Regions from separate parts of the Pantoea sp. App145 genome, predicted to be linked through region 2. Evidence: predicted binding sites of a transcription regulator. Region 2 holds the regulator's gene; each other region holds the start of a gene.
What was found. Region 2 encodes CRP, which controls carbon source genes, mostly activating them, when cyclic AMP is high. Its sites were predicted from a motif close to ATGTGANNNNNNTCACAT; they were not measured.
Positions count from the first base shown of each region.

Region 1 (6,077 bases), on a different replicon from region 2:
CGACGTTAGATCACTGGTTTGATCAAGCAAGAGCGCATTATTATCAAGCCAGGCGCGTAATGTAGGAGTAAGCATGATTGTCCTCAGAGGTTCATGGAGTAAGCTATTTCGACCAGGCCCATTGGCTCAATTCACGGTTTAAAGGGGTTTGAGCAAGGCTATTGGCAAAATTGCATAGGGTAGCCAGGCTTACTCCCAGGATGACGTCGAGTGCCTGTTGTTCGCTATAACCTGCTCCCCGGAAATTTTCCCATTCCGCTTCAGTGACAGCTCCACGATTGGCAATCACTGCACGGGTAAACTCAGCTATAGCCTCCAGGTGCTCGTCAGGAAGAGGGTTGCGTTCACGCAGTGCTTTGAGATCATCAGCAGACATAATCTTTTTCTTTTCCACAGTGGCAGAATGGCCTGCTACACAAAAAGCACAATCATGAGTTGTGGCAGCAATTAATTGCACTGTTTCTCGTTCTGCTGGTGACAAACTATTTTTATTGTTGATATTGCTGACAGTGACGTATACCTCAAGTGCTTGTGGTGAATTTGCTAAATTAAGTAGTAGATTAGGAATAAAACCAGATAAGCGTTTTGCGTTTTCCAGATAAGGTTGCGATGCAATGGGGGCGCTTTCCAGCTTTTGTAAAGTGATTCTTGACATTTTGTCCTCCAGATTAACTGATGTAATTATGTTTTTATTGGCAGTTGACAGCAATGCTGATAATGATTTAAAAATTGTTCATTCGTCCTTTTTTATAGTCCTGTTTGTTATGTTTAATATCGAATGGTTATTAGATAACCTTACTATTCAGAATACTGTTTATCACATGGGGAAATACTGCGGTGCATGGAAAGGAAGCACTGCAGGCGCAGGGAAGGCGAGCTATCATATTATAATGGAAGGTACTGGCTGGCTTCATCATGGTTCCCAACCTATACCTACTTTTTTGCAGGAAGGGGACATGGTTCTATTTTTACAGGATTGTCCATTTGTGTTGTCTGGGTTTCAGGATCGTGAGGAGGCTTTTGATGCTCCACAACGAGAAATGCAACCAATGACGTACAAAGATGAGGAGGGAACAGCGTTAACATGCGGTTTTATTACCTTTACTTCAGTTGTTAGTAAAATGATTTTGCATTTTCTTCCTCAGATGATTTTATTCAGAAAGCAGGATGACCACTCTGGTTCTGTGAGAAAGTTAGTCGATGTGATTACTCAGGAAGCTATTCGGACTGATCATAAAAGCGAAAAGCTGGTCGTGTCATTGACTGAAATGATTTTTTTTATGGTTATAAGACAGCAATTTATTGCGCATCCGCTCATAAGCCCATTAGGAAGAGTACCGGTCTCTAAAGAGTTTTTACATCTGCTAGCGGAAATTGTTTTGTTTCCTGATCGAGATTGGACGGTGGAAAACATGGCTCAGGCATCAGGTATGTCTCGTTCGTGGTTCACCCAGCGGTTTAGTCAGGCTTCACCGCTCTCACCAGCCGATATGGTGAGGCATGTAAGAATCGCTCTTGCATGCCAGGCAATTGATGATGGCGTATCACTGACTGAATGTGCAGAGAAAGTGGGATATCAGTCACAGGCTGCCTTTAGCCGAGCTTTCCAGCGTGTAACAGGCGAGACGCCCGGACGTTATAGCCGTAAATCTAATCATTAATTGACAGGTAATTTTTGCGTGGATCAGCTGCATGATTTCAACTTATGAATTTGGCTGGGCGCTAAATGTTATTGTTGGTTCAAAGGATTATTTCAAGGCGTACTCATCGTCATTCACATTGCCACCCATCCTATAACACCCACTGGCATAGCCTTTCAGGTTTTCTTCACCTTCATTAGAGTCTCAAATGAAAGATTAAATCTTTCATTTCATCTTTCACAATAAAAGATTTTATAATCATTTTGTGATCATTATTGCATTTTTAGGTCCATTTTCGATCTACCTTGTGTTCGCAGTGAAAAATTACATCAACTGTTCTCTACATAAGGATTTCATAAATGATAGAAATCATCACCCACGGTGCCGAGTGGTTTATTGGGCTGTTTCAAAAAGGTGGAGAGGTGTTTGTTGGGATGGTGACGGGAATACTGCCCCTGCTTATTAGCCTGCTTGTGATCATGAATGCACTGATTGTTTTTGTTGGTCAACGCCGAATTGAGAAACTGGCCCAACGCTGTGCTGGTAACCCCATCTCACGTTATCTGTTACTACCCACCATCGGTACTTTTGTCTTCTGTAATCCGATGACGCATAGCCTGGGTAAGTTCATGCCGGAAAAGTATAAACCGAGCTATTACGCCGCCGCGTCCTACAGTTGTCACTCAATGAATGGTTTATTTCCACATATTAATCCCGGCGAATTGTTTGTTTATCTGGGGATAGCAAGTGGGCTGACTACGCTGCATTTGCCTCTGGGACCTTTGGCTGTGAGCTATCTACTCGTAGGTTTGGTCACCAATTTTTTCCGAGGATGGGTTACTGACCTTACAACTACCATTTTTGAGAAAAAAATGGGCCTTCAACTTGAACGTCATGTTCGCTTATAAAAATCGAGGCTTAATAATGGCTAACACGATTGAAGTTCGTAAAGGTGAAAGTGGTTGGGGTGGCCCCCTGTCGATCGAGGTTACACCGGGGAAAAAAATAGTTTATGTCACTGCAGGGACTCGACCAGCAATAGTCGATCGACTTAAAACGTTGACTGGGTGGGAAGCTGTTGATGGTTTCCGGGAAGGGGAACCTCCAGTCGATGAAATTGGTGTTGCGGTTATTGATTGTGGTGGCACGTTGCGTTGTGGACTCTATCCCAAACGTCGTATTCCTACGATTAACATCCATGCGACAGGAAAATCGGGACCACTGGCTCAGTTCATCACAGAAGATATTTATGTTTCTGGTGTCCGGGTTGAAGATATTTCTGCGGCTAACGATAACGTCGCTGAATCTGTACAAAAAACAGAAGTGGCTTCGGAACTGTCAACTCAAGGGGCTTTGACTGGCCGCGACTATGACACCAGCAAGAAAATTACTGAACAGAGTGATGGCCTGCTTGCAAAAGTGGGTATGGGCATGGGATCTGTTGTAGCCGTTCTGTTCCAGGCAGGCCGGGAAACCATTGATACGGTACTTAAAACGATTTTGCCCTTTATGGCTTTTGTATCAGCCCTTATTGGCATCATCATGGCATCCGGGCTGGGGGATTTTGTTGCTCATGGATTAACCCCACTGGCAACTAATCCGCTTGGCCTGGTCACCCTGGCACTCATCTGTTCTTTCCCATTACTGTCACCGTTCCTCGGACCAGGGGCGGTAATTGCACAGGTCATTGGGGTCTTGATCGGTGTCCAGATTGGGCAGGGAACTATTCCCCCACATTTGGCACTTCCCGCACTATTTGCAATTAATGCGCAGGCAGCCTGTGACTTTATTCCCGTTGGATTATCTCTGGCAAATGCAAAACAGGAAACTGTTCGTGTTGCGGTTCCTTCTGTGTTAGTTGGCCGATTTCTCACTGGAGCCCCCTCTGTTTTGCTTGCCTGGGCTGTGTCTGGATTTATTTATCAATAATAAGGAGGCTTCATGAAAACCATTTACGAGTCAACATTCATTGCCATCGGTAAATCAGCGGCAGAAGCTCTTGATGATAATTTCCTTATAACATTTGGTGAGGGTGCGCCAAATGACATTGCAGAATATTGCTTTATTCACCGTAGTGATATTAACCCCGGTGAGAACTTCTCAGCCGGTGCGTTAATTACTTTAGGCGAACATCAATATCCAATAACTGCTGTTGGGGATGTCGCTCGCGAAAATTTACGCGATCTGGGTCACATAACTCTGCGTTTTGATGGTTCCAGCAGCCCGGAGTTTCCAGGAACGATTCACGTTATCGGTAAGCCGCCGGCAGTGATTCATGTTGGCGAAAAATTTTGTGTATTCAGTGATTAATCAGGAGAGAAATATGGGACAGGTTGCTGTAGTCATCGGTGGTGGTCAGACGCTGGGGGCTTTCCTGTGTGAAGGTCTGGCTGAGGCAGGATACAGGATTGCCGTTGCAGATTTAAATGTGAACAATGCGAATGGCGTTGCGGATCGGATTAATAGCCAGTTTGGTGAAGCCATTGCCCAGGGATTCGCTGTAGATGCCACCAGTGAAGCCAGTGTTCAGGCGCTGGCGGCAGCTGTTGAGACGACTTTTGGACGGTGCGATTTACTGGTATACAGTGCTGGGGTGGCAAAAGCTGCACCCATCACCCAGTTTATGCTGGATGATTTTGACCTTTCACTACAGGTAAATCTTGTTGGTTATTTCCTTTGTGCCCGTGAGTTTTCGAAACTGATGATTCGTGATGACATTAAAGGCCGAATCATTCAGATCAATTCTAAGTCTGGCAAAGTAGGTAGCAAACACAACTCAGGTTATAGTGCAGCTAAATTCGGTGGAGTTGGGCTTACCCAGTCGTTGGCACTCGATTTAGCAGAATACGGTATTACTGTGCATTCACTCATGCTGGGTAATTTGCTGAAATCACCCATGTTCCAGTCACTTCTTCCTCAGTATGCAGAAAAACTCGGAATTCAGCCCGATGAAGTTGAACAATATTATGTAGATAAAGTGCCACTTAAACGTGGGTGTGACTATCAAGATGTGCTTAACGTACTCCTGTTTTATGCGAGCGACAAAGCGGCCTACTGCACTGGCCAGTCGATTAATATTACCGGTGGTCAGGTAATGTTCTAATTAATGTGCTGGCAATATTGGTTGCCAGCTATTTTCCAAAGGTGGCGATATGGATGCTGTAACCGCGTTGATTTTATTGGCTGTGGGAGCATGGTGTTTACAGATTGCGCTGGGATGGTTGCAAATCCAGCAGTTCAATCGAGCGTTGCTGCAGTTATCACACAATGGTCGTGTCTGTATTGGACGATCTGCCGGGCGTTTTCAACCGAGAGTTGTACTGGCGCTTAGCCTGGATGAGAGTAATGTCGTAACAGGAAATTTTATTCTGAAAGGTCTGACAATTTTTGCCCGGCCCGTAGAGATTCCTCAGTTGAAAGGAACAAAACTTGAAGACATTGTTCCACAGCAAGTTTTCCCGAAAAATAAATCGATTCAGCAAGCTTTGACATTAGCCTTAGCAAATAAAGGATGATACCTTTCGTTTTGAAAGAAAAATCCTTTTGCATCACGCTTTGAGACGTTCGGGATGAGAGAGGAAGTTGCAATTAGCATGACAAGGACATCCTTATGAAACCGCAACAACGCCAGGCGCTGATTCTTGAGTATCTGCAGAAAAAAGGGCGAACCAGGGTCGAAGAACTCATTACTCATTTCGATGCCACAGGAACGACTATCCGTAAGGATCTAACAAGGTTGCAACAGGAAGGCGCTGTGATTCGTACCTACGGCGGCGTGATGTTGAACAGAGACGAAGGTGATCAACCTATTGATCGTAAAACACTCATTAATACAGACAAAAAGAAACGTATTGCTGCTGAAGCTGCTGCATTGATAACTGAAGGGGATTCACTGATATTTGATGCAGGCAGTACCGTGTTGCAAATGGTCCCTTATCTTTCGCATTTCAACAACATAACAGTTATGACTAACAGCCTGACTATTATCAATGAATTAGTCGAACTTCAGAACGACCAGGTGATCCTCATGCCGGGGGGGACATTTCGTAAAACTTCAGCATCTTTTCACGGTAGCCTTGCAGAGGCGGCATTTAGCCAGTTTAGCTTCGATAAATTATTCATTGGTGCTGATGGAGTTGACCTGGTTGCTGGAGTTACAACCTTTAATGAAGTCTTCGGTGTGAGCCAGGCTATGTGTCGGGCAGTGAAGAAGATTGTATTACTTGTCGATTCGTCTAAATTTGGCCGTAAAAGTCCTAATGTGGTGTGTAGTCTTGATGATGTTGACATCCTGATAACAGACAGTGACATTCCTCCTGAAATTGTGGCTGAACTTGAGCAAAAATCAATCGAGGTGATTATTGTCTGAAAAAGACTCTTTTTTTGTTGGACTGCCTTATCACAATAAGGCAGCAACAAGAGCTATTGGCGGGCTTC
Region 1 is NZ_CP133293.1:278,644-284,720, reverse strand. It holds gene RCF31_RS26160 (acyl-CoA dehydrogenase family protein) at 1-75, opposite strand, end outside; gene RCF31_RS26155 (carboxymuconolactone decarboxylase family protein) at 104-655, opposite strand; gene RCF31_RS26150 (AraC family transcriptional regulator) at 684-1,661, shown strand; gene RCF31_RS26145 (PTS glucitol/sorbitol transporter subunit IIC) at 2,000-2,548, shown strand; gene RCF31_RS26140 (PTS glucitol/sorbitol transporter subunit IIB) at 2,565-3,569, shown strand; gene RCF31_RS26135 (PTS glucitol/sorbitol transporter subunit IIA) at 3,582-3,950, shown strand; gene srlD (sorbitol-6-phosphate dehydrogenase) at 3,964-4,743, shown strand; gene gutM (transcriptional regulator GutM) at 4,793-5,155, shown strand; gene srlR (glucitol operon DNA-binding transcriptional repressor SrlR) at 5,251-6,009, shown strand; gene RCF31_RS26115 (LysR substrate-binding domain-containing protein) at 6,063-6,077, opposite strand, start outside.
Region 1: the regulator CRP is predicted to act here: its motif matches at 1,904-1,921, upstream of RCF31_RS26145 (PTS glucitol/sorbitol transporter subunit IIC).

Region 2 (6,077 bases):
CGCTGGATATCATCAACACGCCTGAAGTGCTGGACGGTGTTGAAGCTCGTCGTCAGCAGTTTGTCGCGGCGCTGAAAGCGCTGGATAGCAAGTTTGATCTGTTCAGTGACATCCGTGGAAAAGGCCTGCTGATTGGTGCAGCGCTGAAGCCGCAGCACGCCAGCAAAGCACGCGATATCCTGCATGCCGCTGCGGCGGAAGGTTTGATGATCCTGACAGCCGGTACCGATGTGATCCGTTTCGTCCCGTCGCTGGTGATTGAGCCGACCGATATCGAAGAAGGGATGGCGCGCTTTGCCGTGGCGGTAGAGAAGGTACTGGCGGCGTAATTCAGTTTTTCACCCGCAAGCCCATCAGCCAGCGACCATGATGCGGTCGCTGGCTCCACGCCAGTGAAGAGATGGTGTGCATCACGTTAAGGTGTTGCAGAATCCGCTTCACATGCTGCTCAACAATGGTCACCGCACCCTCATTAATATTTTCCGGCGCTTCCAGCACGTTGCTGTCGTTGCCCGGCCCGTCATATTCCAGCCGCTGCTGACAACGCTGCAACGCGATTTCGCAGGATTGCAGATACTTCTCGGCGAGCTTTGGCGTCAGCATGGTGTGCTCGCGCGCCAGAATCGTCATGGCGTTGATGTGTTCGACAATAAACTGGCTGTGCGTCACCCATAAGCGCATATCTTTCAGATACTGCGGGTTAAAACCCGGTTCGGTCATCGCCTGATTGAGCGAGTTAAACATGGCGTTGTGTGCCTGGTTAACCTTAATGCGCTGGTAGGCCAGCTTCTCCGGCGACTGCTCCGGCCCGAGCAGCAGCTGCAACGCTTCCTGGTCAGCCTCCAGCGCGTCATGTGCGTTCTTACGGAGCAAGCCGCTTTGCCACTGTGGCCACAGCCAAATCATGCCGCCAAAGGCAATCAGGCATCCCATCAGCGTATCCATCATGCGTGGCAACAGGAACTGTGCACCGTTGAGCGACAGCAACTGAAGCGAGTACACCGCCGTTACCGTAAAGCCAATCATCGACCAGCCGTAATATTTACGCGTCACCAGATAGCTGGCGAGGGTGATCGCCAGCATAAACAGCAGGGTGATGGATTTCGGCACGGCAAAACGCAGCGAGGCAGCCGCGATCAATAGCCCGGCGAAGGTGCCGAGGGCACGGTGCTGGATACGTACGCGAGTGGCGCTGTAGCCGTTCTGGCTGACGAACATGGTGGTCATCAGAATCCAGTAGGGTTTGGGGATGTTAAAGAACAACGCCAGCGCGCTGCCAAACATCAGCATTACGGCAAAACGCGCTGCGGTGCGTAACGCCGGGGACTTTAGCGACAGGTAACTGCGCAGCGCCGGAAAAAACGGCAAACGTCGCTGGCGGTCGGCCATCAGGTCACGGGTATAAAGAGGTTTCTGCGTGCGCAGGACGCGGGCTATCCGACTGAAATGGTACAGGCAAAAATTACCGACCGGATTATCCGGGTGCTGGCGCGCAATCTTTTCCAGCGCCCCGAGCTGCTTCTCCATATGAAAGCGCTCCGGCAACTGGTGATAGAGGATAGCATCGGCCAACAGCCGCAGCCGCGCCGATATGGTCTTCGCATTCCAGCGGATCACCGCTTCAGCATGGCTCTGCTCCACCAGTTTTTGCACTTCTTCAGGCTGATGCAGGCTGACCGAGATGTGTTCCTGGAGATCGAGTGCCACCTGGAAGGCACGCGTCAGACGTTTATGGCTGTTGTTACGGCTGGCAGACAGCATATGCATTTGCTGATAACAGGTGGTGATCAGGTCGACCGCTTTTTGCTGCCGGGCCAGCAGTGGGGGGAGCGCTTTTTCCGGATCGGTCAGCTGCGTCAGCAGGGTATATTTGGCATCGCAATAATCCGCCAGCTCGCGATACAGCAGGCTGAGGGTTTCACGCATCGGCTGTTCTTTCCACAGCCAGAACCAGAGCCAGTTAAACAGCCCGTACCACAGCGTGCCGCCGATATACAGCAGCGGCGGTACCCATATCGGCATGCGTCCTGCGAGGCTGAGTGTGAAGATGGCGGCGATAAGGGTGCCGGGCAGCAAACGGCCATGCAACGGACTGATTTCGCCGGTGACGCCCACCAGCAGCGGCAGAGCCAGCATAATCAGCGGCAAAGGAACATGGTAATCCGTCAACCACTGAATCAGAAAGCTGCCGGTGGCAAACAGGGATCCGCCGACAATCAGGCGTTTAAAGAAACGTTTATGTGGTGTATCCAGACCCGCGATATTGCAGCAGGCGGGAACCAGCGAGAACAGCAAACCTTTTTGCAGGTCACCAAACAGCCAGCCGAGAGCCACGGGCAGGCAAAGCACCAGCGTTTGCCGCAGGGCATAATTAACTTCGGGATGATAGATGATTCGACGCCACATCAGCTCATCGTAGACAAAAACGGCGCGATGTGACCATCACGCCGTGGGTGAGAAGGAATTAGCGGGTGCCGTAAACGACGATGGTTTTACCATGTGCGGAGATCAGGTTTTGATCTTCCAGCATTTTCAGAATACGGCCAACTGTCTCGCGTGAGCAGCCAACGATCTGACCAATTTCCTGACGGGTGATTTTGATCTGCATCCCGTCCGGGTGGGTCATGGCATCAGGCTGTTTGGCCAGATTGAGCAGCGTCTGCGCAATGCGACCGGTCACATCAAGGAAGGCAAGGTTGCCGACTTTTTCTGATGTCACCTGCAGGCGACGTGCCATCTGCGCCGAAAGACGCATTAAAATATCCGGGTTTACCTGAATCAGCTGACGGAATTTTTTGTAGGAAATTTCAGCCACTTCGCAGGCAGTTTTTGCTCGTACCCAGGCACTGCGTTCCTGACCTTCTTCAAACAGGCCAAGCTCGCCGATGAAATCCCCCTGATTGAGGTAGGAGAGAATCATCTCTTTGCCTTCTTCATCTTTAATCAGTACCGCAACGGCACCTTTCACGATGTAGTAGAGCGTTTCCGCTTTTTCACCCTGGTGAATCAGGGTGCTTTTGGATGGATATTTGTGAATATGGCAATGGGACAGGAACCATTCGAGTGTAGGGTCTGTTTGCGGTTTGCCGAGAACCATTCGCTATTATCCTCTGTTGTAATCGTGCCCAAAACACAGGGGGCAATTTTCCCTGTCAGGCGGTGAAATCGTAGAGCGCTTCCAGTAAAGGAAATTATTCGGGTGGACTCTTAAGCCAGGCTTCTGATTCTTCCCGCCTTCGTCTGTTACGACGAAAATATTTTCAGCTCTGTTTGTAGCACAGCTTTTGCTAGCTGTCTTGTGTTGTCTCGCTTCAGCAAAAGGGCGATTAGTCTGGATTGCTGTTTCTCAGGTGAAAGCGTACTCTGGCGGCAAATCAGCTTGGTCAGGAGAAAGAATAATGCAGGCACGAGTCAAATGGGTGGAGGGGCTTACCTTTCTCGGAGAATCCTCATCGGGTCATCAGGTATTAATGGATGGGAACTCGGGTGATAAAGCGCCGAGTCCGATGGAGATGGTGCTGATGGCGGCGGGTGGTTGCAGCGCGATTGACGTGGTGTCTATCCTGCAAAAAGGGCGCAATGAAGTGACCGATTGCGAGGTGAAACTCACTTCTGAACGTCGTGAAGAAGCGCCACGGATTTTTACACACATCAATCTGCATTTTATTGTCAGCGGCAAAGCGCTGGGCGATAAAGCGGTGGCGCGTGCGGTGGATTTGTCGGCAGAGAAATATTGTTCGGTGGCGATCATGCTGGGCAAAGGGGTCGACATCACCCACAGCTATGAGGTTATCGAGCTATAGCACGAACGTAGCGGCGCGATAAATCGCGCCGATACGGAAATGACGGATTATTCAATCCGTTTACCTTCAATCAGCCGCTGCACCAGCGGTGTCATAATCAACTCCATCGCCAGCCCCATTTTGCCACCCGGCACCACCAGGGTGTTCATATGCGAGATAAAGGAATCCTGAATCATCGCCAGCAGGTAAGGAAAGGCAATACCTTCCAGCCCACGAAAATGGATCACCACAAAGCTTTCATCCAGCGACGGAATCTCACGTGCGGCAAACGGATTTGAGGTATCAACGGTAGGTACGCGCTGGAAGTTGATATGGGTGCGCGAGAACTGTGGCGTAATGAAGTTGATGTAATCCTCCATCGAACGTACCACCGAATCCATCACCGCTTCGCGCGAATGACCGCGTTCGCTGGTGTCGCGAATCAACTTCTGAATCCACTCGAGGTTCACAATCGGCACCACGCCGACCAGCAAATCCACATGTTCGGCCACATTGTGTTGCTGTGTCACGACGCCGCCGTGCAAACCCTCATAAAACAGCACATCCGTGTTTTCCGGCAGCGGTTGCCAGGGCGTAAAGGTGCCGGGAACCTGATTCCACGGCACGGCTTCATCATAGGTGTGAAGATATTTGCGCGACTGCCCGAGACCGGATTGTCCGTATTGTCTGAAGGTTTGCTCCAGCAGGCCAAAATCGTTGGCCTCCGGTCCGAAGTAGCTGATATGACGGCCCAGATCGCGCGCTTTGCGGATCGCCATGTCCATCTCTGGACGCGTATAACGATGGAAACTGTCGCCTTCCACTTCTGCGGCGTGCAGATCCAGCTGCTGGAAAATTTTCCGGAAGGCAAGGCTGGTGGTGGTGGTTCCGGCTCCGCTGGAACCGGTAACGGCGATAACTGGATGCCTGGCTGACATGACAAAGCTCCCTGTGAAGTCCGGCGATGAGCATTGTTAGCACGAAATGCCGGGATGTGCATTAGCCGCGAAATTCACCGCGCGCCATGATATTGACGGTTTCGTGCAGTTCAGACCACACCAGTACCGCCTCGCCACGCTCCAGCTGGCGGCGCACATCGGCGACCTTCTGCGCCAGACTGCGCTCCTGTTCACCGTAGTCGGTGCCTTCGCGTAATACAAAGGCTTCAATCAGGTTTTCCAGCGTTTCGGGGTCGAGTTGTTGCCACGGTATAATCACGATCACATATCCAGATAAGTTGATAGCCACTGTGGCACGCGTTGCTCCAGCCACATTTGCGGGCGCAGCAATGTCCCGCCGACAAAGCCAACGTGGCCGCCTTGCTGCGTCAATTGGTATTCAATTGACGAGGACAGCTGCTCCGGTTGCGGGATAACTGCGTCAGTCATAAAGGGATCGTCTTTGGCGTGAATGATCAGCAGCGGCTTACGGACATTGATTAAGTGCGGCATGGCGCTGGCGCGGTGATAATAGTCCCCCGCATCGATAAAACCGTGCGCCCGTGAGGTGACGGCATCGTCAAAGTCGCGCAGACGCCGCAGGGTGCGTAGCTGGCGTAAATCCACCGGCAAGGTACCGGGCCAGGCGCGCAGCTTGCGCTTCGCATTTTTTTTCAGCTGCGTCAGCAAATAATGCTGATAAAAGCGTGAGAAACCGTTCTCCAGTTTCTGGCTGCACGGCTCCAGCAGCAGCGGTGCCGAGATAGCGACGGCGGCATCAAAAGGCGCATCACTGCCCTCCATCCCGGCGAGGCACGCCAGCATATTCGCGCCGAGCGAGACGCCCACTGCAGTGGTTGGCACTGTGCCCCATTCACGCCTTAACCAGCGCAGGAAATAGCTCGCGTCTTCCGTTTCGCCGGAATGGTAAATACGATGCAGGCGATTGGGTTCGCCACTGCAACCACGAAAGTGCATCACCACTGCCAGCCAGCCACGCGCCTGACATGCCTGCATCAACCCGTGGGCATAGGGGCTGTGGAAACTTCCCTCTAAGCCGTGAAACAGGACCATGCGCGGTTTATGGGCGGCCTGCACCGGATCTTCACTCCACGCGAGATCGACGAAATCACCATCCGGCAAATCAAGACGCTGCCAGTGCGGACGCAGGGTAACACGCCGCCGCAGCAGGCGCGGGAGCAGGGTTTGCAGATGCGGATTGCGAAAGCCGCTCAGCGGGACGAAGGTCTCGCCGGGCGGAGAATCAAAATTACTGTGGTAAACGCTTGTCTGATGCATATCTCGCTGATAGTTTCGATGGGTTTTTGGCTTTCCTGGGTGAGGAGCACCCGAATCA
Region 2 is NZ_CP133290.1:3,193,425-3,199,501, forward strand. It holds gene argD (bifunctional acetylornithine/succinyldiaminopimelate transaminase) at 1-329, shown strand, start outside; gene RCF31_RS14570 (YccS/YhfK family putative transporter) at 331-2,406, opposite strand; gene crp (cAMP-activated global transcriptional regulator CRP) at 2,465-3,097, opposite strand; gene RCF31_RS14580 (OsmC family protein) at 3,399-3,803, shown strand; gene RCF31_RS14585 (phosphoribulokinase) at 3,851-4,720, opposite strand; gene RCF31_RS14590 (YheU family protein) at 4,782-5,000, opposite strand; gene RCF31_RS14595 (hydrolase) at 5,003-6,019, opposite strand.

Region 3 (6,077 bases), 980 kb from region 2:
TGACGAAATGCTCATACCCACGTTGCTTGCCAGTTGATCCATCTTCAGGGGCTGATGAAAATTTTCCCGCAGCCAGCGGGCCGCACGCGCCACTTTGTTGCCCGGACGTTCCGCCAGCGCCATATTCAGAATGCGTGGGCCTTCCGGGCCGGTGAGCAGTCGATAGAAAATTTCCTGTTCAATCAACGGCGCCAGCGCCGGAATATCTTGTGGTTGATCCAGTAACTCGATCAGGCGAATCACCGCATCTACCAGCGGAGGTGCCACCTTGTGTACCGTGATGCCGCGCTCATTGGTTGCTGCGGCTCCTGCCTGCTGCATAGGGAAGTGCTCAAGATAGCGCATCAGGCGCGTTTCATTGATGGTGATACCCACACCCAGGTTAGGCTTCTCCGGCGTCGCCATGACCACGCAGGATTGTACCGCCATATCCAGCGTCACCAGCAGCAGATCTCCTGCGCCGTAATGCATCACATCGTCACCCATGCGTAACGCTTTCTGCCCCTGTGCCACCAGCGCAAAACTGGCCCAGGTGGCCACGTGTGACAGACTGCTTGGCCTGGAGCTGCGACCAAAAGAGAGAAAATCGATGGCGCTATGATGGCGACCATCGTCCGGGGCGTGACGGGCAATCATAGCAACCAGCTGTTGCCACTGTTCCTGATGAATCATGCGTTGAGCGCTCCGCAATGAGGGATCATTGAGTTTTTATTCTAACCTGGCGTTGACGTTGCGCCTGGCCTCTGGTGCTGAGATTTGCAGGATCGGGCAAAAAGCTTGCAGGATTGCGCTACCTGTTAATTGTATGGACAGCGCATTCTTATGCTTCCCCGAAACCTCAGGTGGAGAGACACGATGAAAGCACTTGAAGGCAAAATTGCGCTGGTGACGGGCGCTTCGAAAGGCATCGGTGCCGCTATCGCCATGACTTTCGCGGCGGCCGGTGCCCGGGTTGTGGTGAATTATCGTCAGGACGAAGTTGGCGCGGCTGATGTCGTCACGGATATTCGTGGTCTGGGCAGTGATGCCATCGCCGTTCAGGCCGATATCTCACGTGAAGATGATGTGGCGCGGTTGTTCGCTACCTGTATTGAGCAATTTGGCGCACCAGATATTGTGGTCAACAACGCAGGCATTTTTCATCACGGCGATTTTGTGGCGCTCAGCGTTGTTGAGATGCAGCAGCAGTTGAATGTAAATCTGCTGGGTACGTTGCTGGTTTGCCAGCAGGCAGCCCGGCATTTCCCCACGCGTGGCGGTTGCATCATTAACCTCAGCGCGCTAAATAGCCAGCGTAGCACCCCAGGCTCGGTGCTGTGGGCGGCGACCAAAGGCGCGATTGATACCCTCACCCAGGGACTGGCACGAGAACTGGGTCCCCGTAATATCCGCGTTAATGCACTGGCACCCGGCATCATCCTGACCGAAGGTTTACTGGCAGCGAAGAAGATGCATCCGGAACTGAAAGCACAGTTAATTGCGGCGACACCGCTGGGACGCTTTGGTTTGCCGGAAGATGTCGCGCAGGTTGCGCTGTTTCTGGCATCAGAGGAGTCGGCCTATGTCAGTGGTGAACGGGTACTGATTGCTGGCGGGGTGTAAACTTTAGCTGACACTGGATAAAAAAATGGGACGCCGAGGCGTCCCATTTTGCTATTTAGCTTTGTCGCTTAGATGTCACGACGACGCGGTGCAGCAGCACCTGCTTCTTCGCGACGCGGACCACGTCCACCTTCACGGCTGAAGCGTCCGCCTTCACGGCCACCTTCACGACGCTCAGAGGAGAAGCGACGACCGCCTTCACGACCTTCACCACGTGCACCAGCACCGCCTTCACGGTTGCCACGACGCTCACCACCGAAATCACGACCACCGCTACGACGTTCGCCGCTGCGCTCACCACCACGCTCGTGCGGCTGTGCATCGCCCAGCAGCTGCATATTCATCGGCTTGTTGAGAATACGCGTACGGGTGAAATGCTGCAGAACTTCACCCGGCATGCCTTTCGGCAGCTCGATGGTAGAGTGAGTACCAAACAGTTTGATGTTACCGATGTAACGGCTGCTGATATCACCTTCGTTAGCAATTGCGCCCACGATATGACGAACTTCAACGCCATCATCACGGCCTACTTCAATGCGGTACAGCTGCATTTCGCCAACGTCACGACGCTCACGACGCGGACGGTCGCCATCACGGCTTTCACGCGGACCGCGTGAGTCACGTGAATCACGGCTGTCACGACGATCATCACGATCGCGGAATTCACGACGCTGCGGACGCGGTGCATCTGCTGGCAGAATCAGCGGACGTTCGCCCTGTGCCATTTTCAGCAGTGCGGCAGCCAGGGTTTCCATATCCAGCTCTTCTTCCGGCTGCATTTTGCTGAGCAGCGCGCGGTACATGTCCAGATCGCTGCTTTCCAGTTGCTGCTGTACTTTCGCAGCAAATTTAGCCAGACGACGCTCACCCAGCAGCTCGGCATTCGGCAGTTCAACTTCCGGAATGGTCAGCTTCATGGTGCGTTCAATGTTGCGCAGCAGACGACGCTCGCGGTTCTCAACGAACAGCAGCGCGCGGCCTGCACGACCCGCACGACCGGTACGGCCGATACGGTGAACGTAAGACTCTGCGTCCATCGGGATGTCGTAGTTAACAACCAGGCTGATACGCTCAACGTCCAGACCACGTGCCGCAACGTCGGTCGCGATCAGGATGTCCAAACGACCATCTTTCAGGCGCTCCAGCGTCTGCTCACGCAGTGCCTGGTTCATATCACCGTTCAGTGCTGCGCTGTTATAGCCGCTGCGCTCCAGCGCTTCAGCTACTTCCAGCGTTGCGTTTTTGGTACGCACAAAGATGATCGCAGCATCGAAGTCTTCTGCTTCGAGGAAACGTACCAGCGCATCAGTTTTACGGCCATAAGCGGTCCAGTAAGACTGAGAGATGTCCGGGCGAGTCGTAACGCTGGACTGAATGCGCACTTCCTGCGGATCTTTCATGAAACGCTTGGTGATACGACGGATCGCTTCCGGCATGGTGGCAGAGAACAGAGCGGTCTGATGACCTTCCGGGATCTGCGCCATGATGGTTTCAACGTCTTCAATAAAGCCCATGCGCAGCATTTCGTCGGCTTCGTCCAGCACCAGACCACGCAGGTTAGACAGATCAAGAGTACCGCGTTTCAGGTGGTCGAGCAGACGACCCGGGGTGCCCACCACAATTTGTGGGCCCTGACGCAGTGCGCGCAGTTGCACGTCATAACGCTGGCCGCCGTACAGGGCCAATACGTTGACGCCACGCATATGTTTAGAGAATTCAGTCGCTGCTTCAGCTACCTGCACCGCCAGTTCGCGGGTGGGTGCCAGCACCAGAATCTGCGGTGCCTTCAGCGACGGGTCAATGTTGTTCAGCAGCGGCAGAGAGAACGCTGCAGTTTTACCACTACCGGTCTGTGCCATACCCAGCACGTCACGGCCAGCCAGCAGGTGCGGAATGCACTCGGCCTGGATCGGTGACGGCTTGACGTAACCCATGTCGTTAAGAGCAGACAGGATGGATTCGTTAAGGCCCAGATCAGCAAAAGTGGTTTGAATATCAGTCATGTAGTACACGTGCCTCTTAGATTGCGGCGGCCAGTCTACATAACTCGTCATGAAAATTTTCAGTCATTTTCATCGAAAAGTGTGAACCGGCTCAAATTAGAAGTTTCGACGAACAGAAAAGCCCTCATCCCGGAAGATGATGACTTAACGGGTAATTCAGGCAATAAAAGTTCGTCAGCTATTGCTGGTCAGATTCTGATAAATCGTCTTGTGCCTGGCCGAGTTGCGCCAGTTCCAACAATGCGTATCGGTGTTCAACAAAGTTGTTGACGTTGTTGGCCACCGCCAGTTTGAACAACGCTTTCGCGTCGTCCTTCTCCCCCAGACTTAGGTAGTACTTACCTAAATAGAAGTTGGTTTCACTGAGATGTTCAGCGAGCGAGGTGTTATCCGTTGCGTCCGCCTTGAGACGTTCCATCAATGTTTTTTCACTGATGTCGCCCAGGTAGAACTCGACAATATTCCATCCCCATTGGTCCCGGACCGCTTTATCGTAACGTTGTTTAAGCGTTACTTTGGCCTTGCTGGCATCCATCTCGTGTTCAACGAGGTAGAGCCACAGACTGCGGAATGGATCATTAGGATCGTCTTGATAAAACGCCAGCAGATCATCTTGCGCTAACTTGTATCGACCGCCGTAATAGAGGGCGATACCACGGTTTAAATGCGCATAATTGTAAGTTGGATCAAGCTCAAGTACAGAATCAAACGCTTCATAGGCAGCATCAAAATTGCCTGCCTGCGTTAAATATATGCCGAGATAGTTAAACACCTCTGGCATATCCGGTCTAATAGACAGCGCTTGCGAAAAATCGTTCCGCGCTAATGCTCTCAGACCTAAGCTATCATACAACACTCCACGCTCATATAATAGCTGTGCGCGTTCATCATCGGTCAGGGCACGACTGGCAAGAATTTGTTCCATTCGCGCCAGAATCACTTCCTGCTGCAGTGTGGGCTGCAAAGGTACTGCCAGAACTTCGTTCTTACGCCAATTGGAGTTGCTGCATCCTGCCAGCGTCAAAGCTGTCGCAACAAAACACCAGCGCAAAAAAGGCTTCATTTCCCACTCCCGAATACAAACATTGGGATAACCATCCTGTCATCCGCCTGCTATGCACAAGGGTTCCCGCCCTCGCGATGATACCCGTCATACTTCAGATTGCAGCTACGTTGGCTGTACTCATTCATCCTGGTCGCTTACCTGAGTAAGTTTCCTGGGATTCACTCGCTTGCCACCTTACTGCTACCTGAATTACCTGCGGTATACAAACACCTCTCCCAGCCAGGCAGGGAGAGGTTAATCAGGAAATACTTATTCAGCTTCAGGTGCGTCAGTCGCAGCGGTGGTCTCGATCGCCTGCGGTTTCTGCTCTGTCGCTTCTTTGATGCTCAGACGCACACGGCCCTGACGGTCCACTTCCAGTACTTTAACCGGAACTTCCTGGCCCATCTGCAGGTAGTCGGTCACTTTCTCAACACGCTTATCAGCGATTTGCGAAATATGAACCAGACCCTCTTTGCCGCCGCCAATCGCAACGAAGGCACCGAAATCAACGATACGGGTCACTTTACCAGTGTAAATACGGCCCACTTCGATTTCTGCGGTGATTTCTTCGATACGACGGATTGCTTCTTTCGCTTTCAGACCATCGGTCGCTGCGATCTTCACGGTGCCATCATCTTCGATTTCGATGGTGGTGCCGGTTTCTTCAGTCAGCGCACGGATGACAGAACCGCCTTTACCGATAACATCTTTGATCTTGTCAGAATTGATCTTGATGGTGTAAATGCGCGGTGCGAACTCAGAGATCTCCTGACGCGGCGTGCTGATTGCCTGCTCCATCACGCTCAGGATATGCAGACGCGCACCCTTAGCCTGATTCAGAGCAACCTGCATGATCTCGCGGGTGATCCCTTCAATTTTGATATCCATCTGCAGCGCGGTAATACCTTCACGGCTACCGGCTACTTTGAAGTCCATGTCGCCGAGGTGATCTTCGTCACCCAGGATGTCAGACAGAACAACAAATTTCTCGTCTTCTTTCACCAGACCCATCGCGATACCGGCAACGGCCGCTTTGATCGGTACACCTGCATCCATCAGTGCCAGAGAAGCACCGCAGACGGAAGCCATAGAAGAAGAACCGTTCGATTCAGTGATTTCAGATACCACACGCACGGTGTACGGGAAGTCTTCCTGCTTCGGCATCACTGCCAGCACGCCGCGTTTCGCCAGACGACCGTGACCAATTTCACGACGCTTTGGCGAACCGACCATACCAGTCTCACCCACCGAGTACGGAGGGAAGTTGTAGTGGAACAGGAAGCTGTCGGTGCGCTCACCCATCAGCTCGTCCAGGTTCTGCGCATCACGTGCGGTACCCAGGGTCGCAGCAACCAACGCCTGAGTTTCACCACGGGTGAACAGAGCTGAACCGTGGGTACGCGGCAGCACGCCAGTACGCACGT
Region 3 is NZ_CP133290.1:2,210,451-2,216,527, forward strand. It holds gene RCF31_RS10165 (AraC family transcriptional regulator N-terminal domain-containing protein) at 1-672, opposite strand, end outside; gene RCF31_RS10170 (SDR family NAD(P)-dependent oxidoreductase) at 856-1,602, shown strand; gene RCF31_RS10175 (DEAD/DEAH family ATP-dependent RNA helicase) at 1,671-3,605, opposite strand; gene yrbN (protein YrbN) at 3,622-3,678, opposite strand; gene nlpI (lipoprotein NlpI) at 3,784-4,668, opposite strand; gene pnp (polyribonucleotide nucleotidyltransferase) at 4,921-6,077, opposite strand, start outside.
Region 3: the regulator CRP is predicted to act here: its motif matches at 3,685-3,702, upstream of yrbN (protein YrbN).

Region 4 (6,077 bases), 2.0 Mb from region 2:
CACGCTGACCATCTCGACCGAAGCTTATGCCAAATAATTGATACTGTAGCGGCGCGATAAATCGCGCCGCTACAGGTTGGTGTCGTGCTTATTCGGCCCAGAACTTCTTCTTACTGGTTTTGCCGATGCCCGGATTACACGTGTTGGTGGGATCGAGCTGTTTCCAGTGCTCCACATGTTCGCAGGATGCGTGGTACAAATGGCCGACGTTATGTTCTGCCGGATACTTCGCCCCGCGCTGCTCCAGATACACTTTCACCGCTTCTTTGAACGCCTTCGCATCCACACCCGCCTTCAGCACATAATCCTGATGATTAACGTAGCAAAAGAAATGCCCGCAGCAGGAATCGACCTGCACCTGCTCAGCCAGATGGTCTGGCAGGGTTAAGCGCCATGCATCGTCATTACGGCGCAGCGCCACGTCGAATGCCACCAGACGCTCATTCGGGTTATAACCGAGGGCATCACAATAGGAGATGGTGCAGCCGCCCACGCCAAAACGCACCAGAAAGGCATCCGCCGCTTCTCGGGCATCGCAGTGGAAAAAGCCGCCGCTGTGGCTGGCGAAAAACGTCTCCAGCAAGGTCTGCAATTCAGCGGTTTGTGCCGATTCCACCTTAATCATCAGATGATGTTCATATTCGCTGCGGTAATCCATGATGCGCGGTGCCACGAAGCGCGGCGTGATCTGGTTGAAGAATTGCAGCACCCGATCAACAAAATTGCGGGGCAGAAATTTCAGATGGCTGACGCGCACATCCCATTTGGCTTTATTCGCCATCAGACGCGGCAGAGCCTGCGGACCGAGCTTACGAATCGCCAGATACATATGCTTGGCGTAGCGCACGGTGAGGTCAAAGGCGTGGCGATGGATGTACTCCGCCTGCACCGGTAACTCGCTCATCTGCGTCAGCAGATAGCGGCGCAGGGCCACCAGCACCGCTTCATCATTGGTGCCGATATAGAAGGTGTCGCTGCCTGCACTGGCTTCAAAGGTGGGGAGACGGACGGCAAAGACCACCACTTTGCCTGCACTGCCGGAGCTGTCATGCAGGTATCGAATATCACCGTTAAAGCGGGAAGGGCTGTCGGCGGTGACGTCACGCAGGCGCTCGGCGTAATCCTCCGCCCAGATTTTGCCCTGCCAGTCCGGCTGCTCGCCAGTCTGATACTGCTGGCGAGTCAGATTGTCCAGCATGGCTTCCGGCGTGTCACCGAGGTCAATACCCAGATGGTTGACCATCTCCAGTCGGCCATCGTCATGGATGCGAGCAAACAGTGATTTCTCGGTAAATGCCGGACCGCGACGAATCAGCGAACCGCCGGAGTTGTTGCAGATGCCGCCGACCACGGACGCACCAATGCATGAAGAACCAATCACCGAGTGCGGTTCGCGCCCCAGCGGTTGCAGAGTCTGCTCCAGTTCCGTCAGGGTAGTACCAGGGAAGGCAATCACCTGACGTGCCTCGTCGATCACCTGCACACCTTTCAGCTGGCGCGTGCTGGCAATCACCACTTCACGATCATAATCGTTGCCGTCTGGCGTAGATCCGCCGGTCACGCCGGTATTCGACGCTTGCATCAGAATAATGGCGTTATGCGCCACGCATACCTGAAGAATTTGCCACAGTTGCGGTAATGTCTGGGGCAGCACCACGGCCAGCGCCTCGCCGCGCCCAACGCGGAATCCTTTGGTGTACCAGGCTTTATCATCAGAATGGGTTAACAGCTGTTTTTCACCTACCACGTCACTCAGTTGACGCAACATTTCCTGCGGGGATGTCATGTTTTCTCTTCTGTGTCATGTGTCTGCTGGGTTATTGGACAGGCGCAGATGGCGGAATGTCAATGATTGATCGGTAATGACGTTAAAATAACGCACGGAAGCATTATCCCTTTATCTTCCGCGGAGAAACCGCAGCGTAGCGATAAAAATGCGCGGGTTATCACAAAATAGATTTAAAGAAAAAAGACCCACTAAGGGTTAAATATCCCCAGCCATTTTGATAGTCAAAATAAATATAACATCATGAAAAATATAATAATTACCGGAATGGGGAATAATTTATCATGTGATATAAATCACAGAAATTGGCGTTCAAGGCACCGTGTCAACAATCTGAGTGAATAAATACGTAGTGAAAATGTGATCTTCATTGCAAATATAATCCCTCTTCATCGGAAGAATGAATCACAGAAGCACAGCGTGAGGAGTGGGAACAATGAGAATTGGCATGGTGATCAGTGGTGGTGATGTTACCGGCATAAATAATTTTATTTTTCAGATTTCTCGTTTAACGCAGGCAGAAATGGTGTTATTTAACGGCGGCATTCCGGGTTTGCTGGAAAATAAACATCAGGAGATGGCGCAACGTGATTTAGTGGATTACGCCATCGCCGCCATTCCGGTAATGCAGTCGGGCAGGCCGACACGGAAACTCATTCGGCCAGAATATGAGTCTATTGCCAAACAACTTAAATCACTGCGTATCGATGTGCTGATTATGGCGGGTGGTGATGGTTCGCTGCAATTTCTGCATACGCTGAGTGAATTTGGTGTGAATTGTTTTGGCGTCGGCATGACAATTGACAATGACGTATTCGGCAGCGATTACACCATTGGTTTTTCCACCGCCTGCGAACAGGTATTAAAAGAAGTTACGAAGTTACGTAATACCGGCCGTGGTTTGCCGGGGCGGGTATTTATGGTGGAACTGCTGGGGGGCTACTGTGGTGAGTTAACGCTGCAATCGGCGATTAAATCGAATGCGGATTTTGCTCTGATCCCGGAATGTCAGATTCCGTTGCAGGAGCTGGCGCAGCGCGTCTCGCAGCGTCTGGCGGAACAGAATAGCGTGGTGATTCTGTGCTCTGAAGCCTACACCCGTGAATATTCACCGGGGTTTCAGGGGGCGATTGATACCTTAATTAAACAACTGGAACCGATGATTGGCGTGCGTATCCGTAAAACCATCATCGGTTATGGCCTGCGTAATGGCGATCCCACCTGTGAGGAAATTTACCAGGGGACCATTATGGCCAGTGAAGTCGCGCGTTGTATTCAGTCGGGAATGCGCAATAAAGCGGTCATTATTAATGGCAGCAATAAACCGATACCCATTGATTTAATAAGCATGAAAAAACGCCTGGTCGACACCGAAGGGCATCATTACAAACTCGCTAAACAACTGCATATTCTGTGAGGAGATAGCCATGCTGAAAATATTATGTGTATGCGGATGTGGTCTGGGATCCAGTTTCGCCATCGAAATGAGCGCCAAAGCAGTATTAAAGAAGTTGGAAATCGAGGCGGATATTGATCACACCACCATTTCCGAAGCTAACGCATTTAAATCCGACATCATTTTAACCCAGAAAGCATTTGCCGATGTATTAAATGCCGATGCCAGCCCGGAACAAATGAAGCGGGTGATTATTCTCAACCGGTTGACGGATAAAGCGGAAATTGAGCAAAAAATCGTGGCATTTATGAAAGAGCACAACATGAAGGTTGCTAACCATGAATAGTGTGATCAACTTCCTGGTAAAAGATCTGCTGGGGCAGGCATCGATTCTGATTGCCTTTATTGCCCTGGTCGGTTTGTTACTACAAAAAAAATCAGCAGGCAAGGTGGTGGAAGGCACCTTTAAAACGCTGCTCGGTTTCTTAATTATGATGGCCGGTATCAACATTATTGTTGGCACGCTGACCTTCCTCAACACCATCTTTACCCACGGCTTTGGCATGCAGGGTTATATCACCGACGTTGCTGCGATTGCCGGGTTAGCGAACCGCGAGCTGGGTTCAGAAGTGGCGCTGACGCTGTTGGTGATCTTTATCGTCAACATCATTATTGCCCGTCTGACACCGTTCAAATACATCTTCCTTACCGGACAGGCGCTGCTGTGGATGGCGACCATCGGTGCGGTGATCGGCTACAAAGCGGGGCTGACAGGCTTACCTCTGATCCTTACCGGCGGCATTTTTGGTGGCGTAATGGCGGTGGTGATGCCCGCGCTGGCACAACCCGTGGTGCGACGCATTACCGACTCGGACGACGTTGCCCTCGGCCACTTCTGCACCATTGGCTATCTGGTGACGGCGGCGGTGGCGAAGGTGGTGGGTAAAGGATCGCGTTCTACCGAAGACCTGAAGCTGCCGGATAACTTCAAATTTCTCCAGGACACCTATTTGTCGATGGCGGTGGTGATGGTGCCGATGTACCTGATCCCGGCGGTGGCAGCAGGCCCGGCATTTATTGCCCAGTACAGTAACGGTATGAACTACCTGATGTATGCCTTTATGCAGTCGATTCAGTTCGTGGCCGGGGTGTTTGTGTTGTATAGCGGCGTGCGTCTGCTGCTGAATGAGCTGGTCCCGGCATTTCGCGGCATCGCCATGCGCATCGTGCCGGATGCCAAACCGGCGCTCGATTGCCCGGTGATGTTCCCTTATGCGCCAAACGCGGTGATCGTCGGCTTCCTTGCCACTACCCTGGGTTCCGTCGTCGGCATGCTGGTGTTCCCGATGTTTGGTCTGGCGATGATTTTGCCCGGCCTGCTGACTAACTTCTTTGCCGGTGGCACGGCCGGGGTGTTTGGTAACGCACTCGGCGGTCGTCGTGGTGCGATGATCGGCGGTTTTGTCCACGGCCTGTTTATTACGCTGCTGCCCGCGATTCTGGTGCCGATGCTGGAAAGCTACGGTTTCACCGGCGTGACCTTCAGCGATTCGGATGTCATCAGTACCGGCCTGGTACTCGGTCATGCGTTCCAGAATAACTGGCTGTTCGTCGCCCTGTTTATTGTCTTCATCACCCTGATCGCCTGGTTTGTTAACGGAAAATCTACGAAACCTCACGAGGAAAATATTCATGAAACTTTATAACTTTACCGATCTGTTACAGGTGGCTAAACAACGTGAATTTAAAGCGCTCGGATCTTTTAATTTGCACTGTCTGGAAATGTTACCGGCTTATTTTAAAGCGGCAGAAAAAACCAACAGCCCATTAATGATTCAGATCTCCACCGGTACGGCGAAATATCTCGGTCATAAATTGCTGGTCGATGCGATTTGCTCACTGGCAGAAAGTAAAAATGTACCCACCTGCCTGCATCTCGATCACTGTTCTGATCTTGATGCGATCCAGACAGCGCTGGATGCGGGTTTCAGTTCGGTGATGTATGACGGTTCGCATCTGCCGATTGAAGAGAATATTTCCAATACGCGTAAAGTGATTGATATGGCGCGCCCGTTACATGTGTCGGTCGAAGCGGAACTGGGGGCGATTGGCGGCTCAGAAGATGGTAAATCGGTGGAAATGAACGAAACCTCATTCACCACGGTTGACGATGCTAAACGCTTTGTGGATGAAACCGGCGTCGATATGTTAGCCATCTCCATCGGCACAGTGCATGGTCTCTACACCGGTAAAGCGCATATCCAGCATCAGCGCCTGGCAGATATCACCGAAGCGACTCATACGCCGCTGGTGCTGCACGGTGGCACCGGCGTCAGTGATGAAGATATGCGTCTGGCGGTGCGCAGCGGCATTGAAAAAGTGAACGTCGGCACAGAAATGAACGTGCAATGGGTGGCGCGCTGTAAACAGACGTTCGAAAAGGGCAAAGTAAACGACAGTGTGCGCAATTTTCTGGTGCCCGCTAACGATGCCGTTACTGATGTATTGGTCGAAAAAATTCAGTTGTTCCGCTGAGCATCTTTCATGACGTATTAACCTGAGGTGCCCTGGCGCCATTCGGGGCAGGAGACGCTATGTTTGGATTCAGGAAAAAGGCCGCTGAGAATAAAGGGGCGGACGAGCAGGAAATAGATCGTCAGGCTGAAAGCATCAGCGAGAAAATAACCACACTGGAGCAGGAACTGGCAAATAATCCGCGCGCGGGTGAAACGCAAAAACAATTAATGCTGGAATATAATCGGGCATTAAGTTTATTTGCTAAAAGCCGCCGTTTTCGTCAGGAGATTGATCCGCTGTTCGTCAAAATCGATGAGCTGCGCAATACCATTCGCAAATCGATTTAAGGAGGAGGCATGAGCATCAAACAACTGTTGC
Region 4 is NZ_CP133290.1:870,324-876,400, reverse strand. It holds gene RCF31_RS03920 (YceI family protein) at 1-37, shown strand, start outside; gene dld (D-lactate dehydrogenase) at 89-1,786, opposite strand; gene RCF31_RS03910 (6-phosphofructokinase) at 2,223-3,203, shown strand; gene RCF31_RS03905 (PTS sugar transporter subunit IIB) at 3,214-3,528, shown strand; gene RCF31_RS03900 (PTS sugar transporter subunit IIC) at 3,521-4,888, shown strand; gene RCF31_RS03895 (class II fructose-bisphosphate aldolase) at 4,875-5,717, shown strand; gene RCF31_RS03890 (hypothetical protein) at 5,777-6,046, shown strand; gene RCF31_RS03885 (PTS sugar transporter subunit IIA) at 6,056-6,077, shown strand, end outside.
Region 4: the regulator CRP is predicted to act here: its motif matches at 2,071-2,088, upstream of RCF31_RS03910 (6-phosphofructokinase).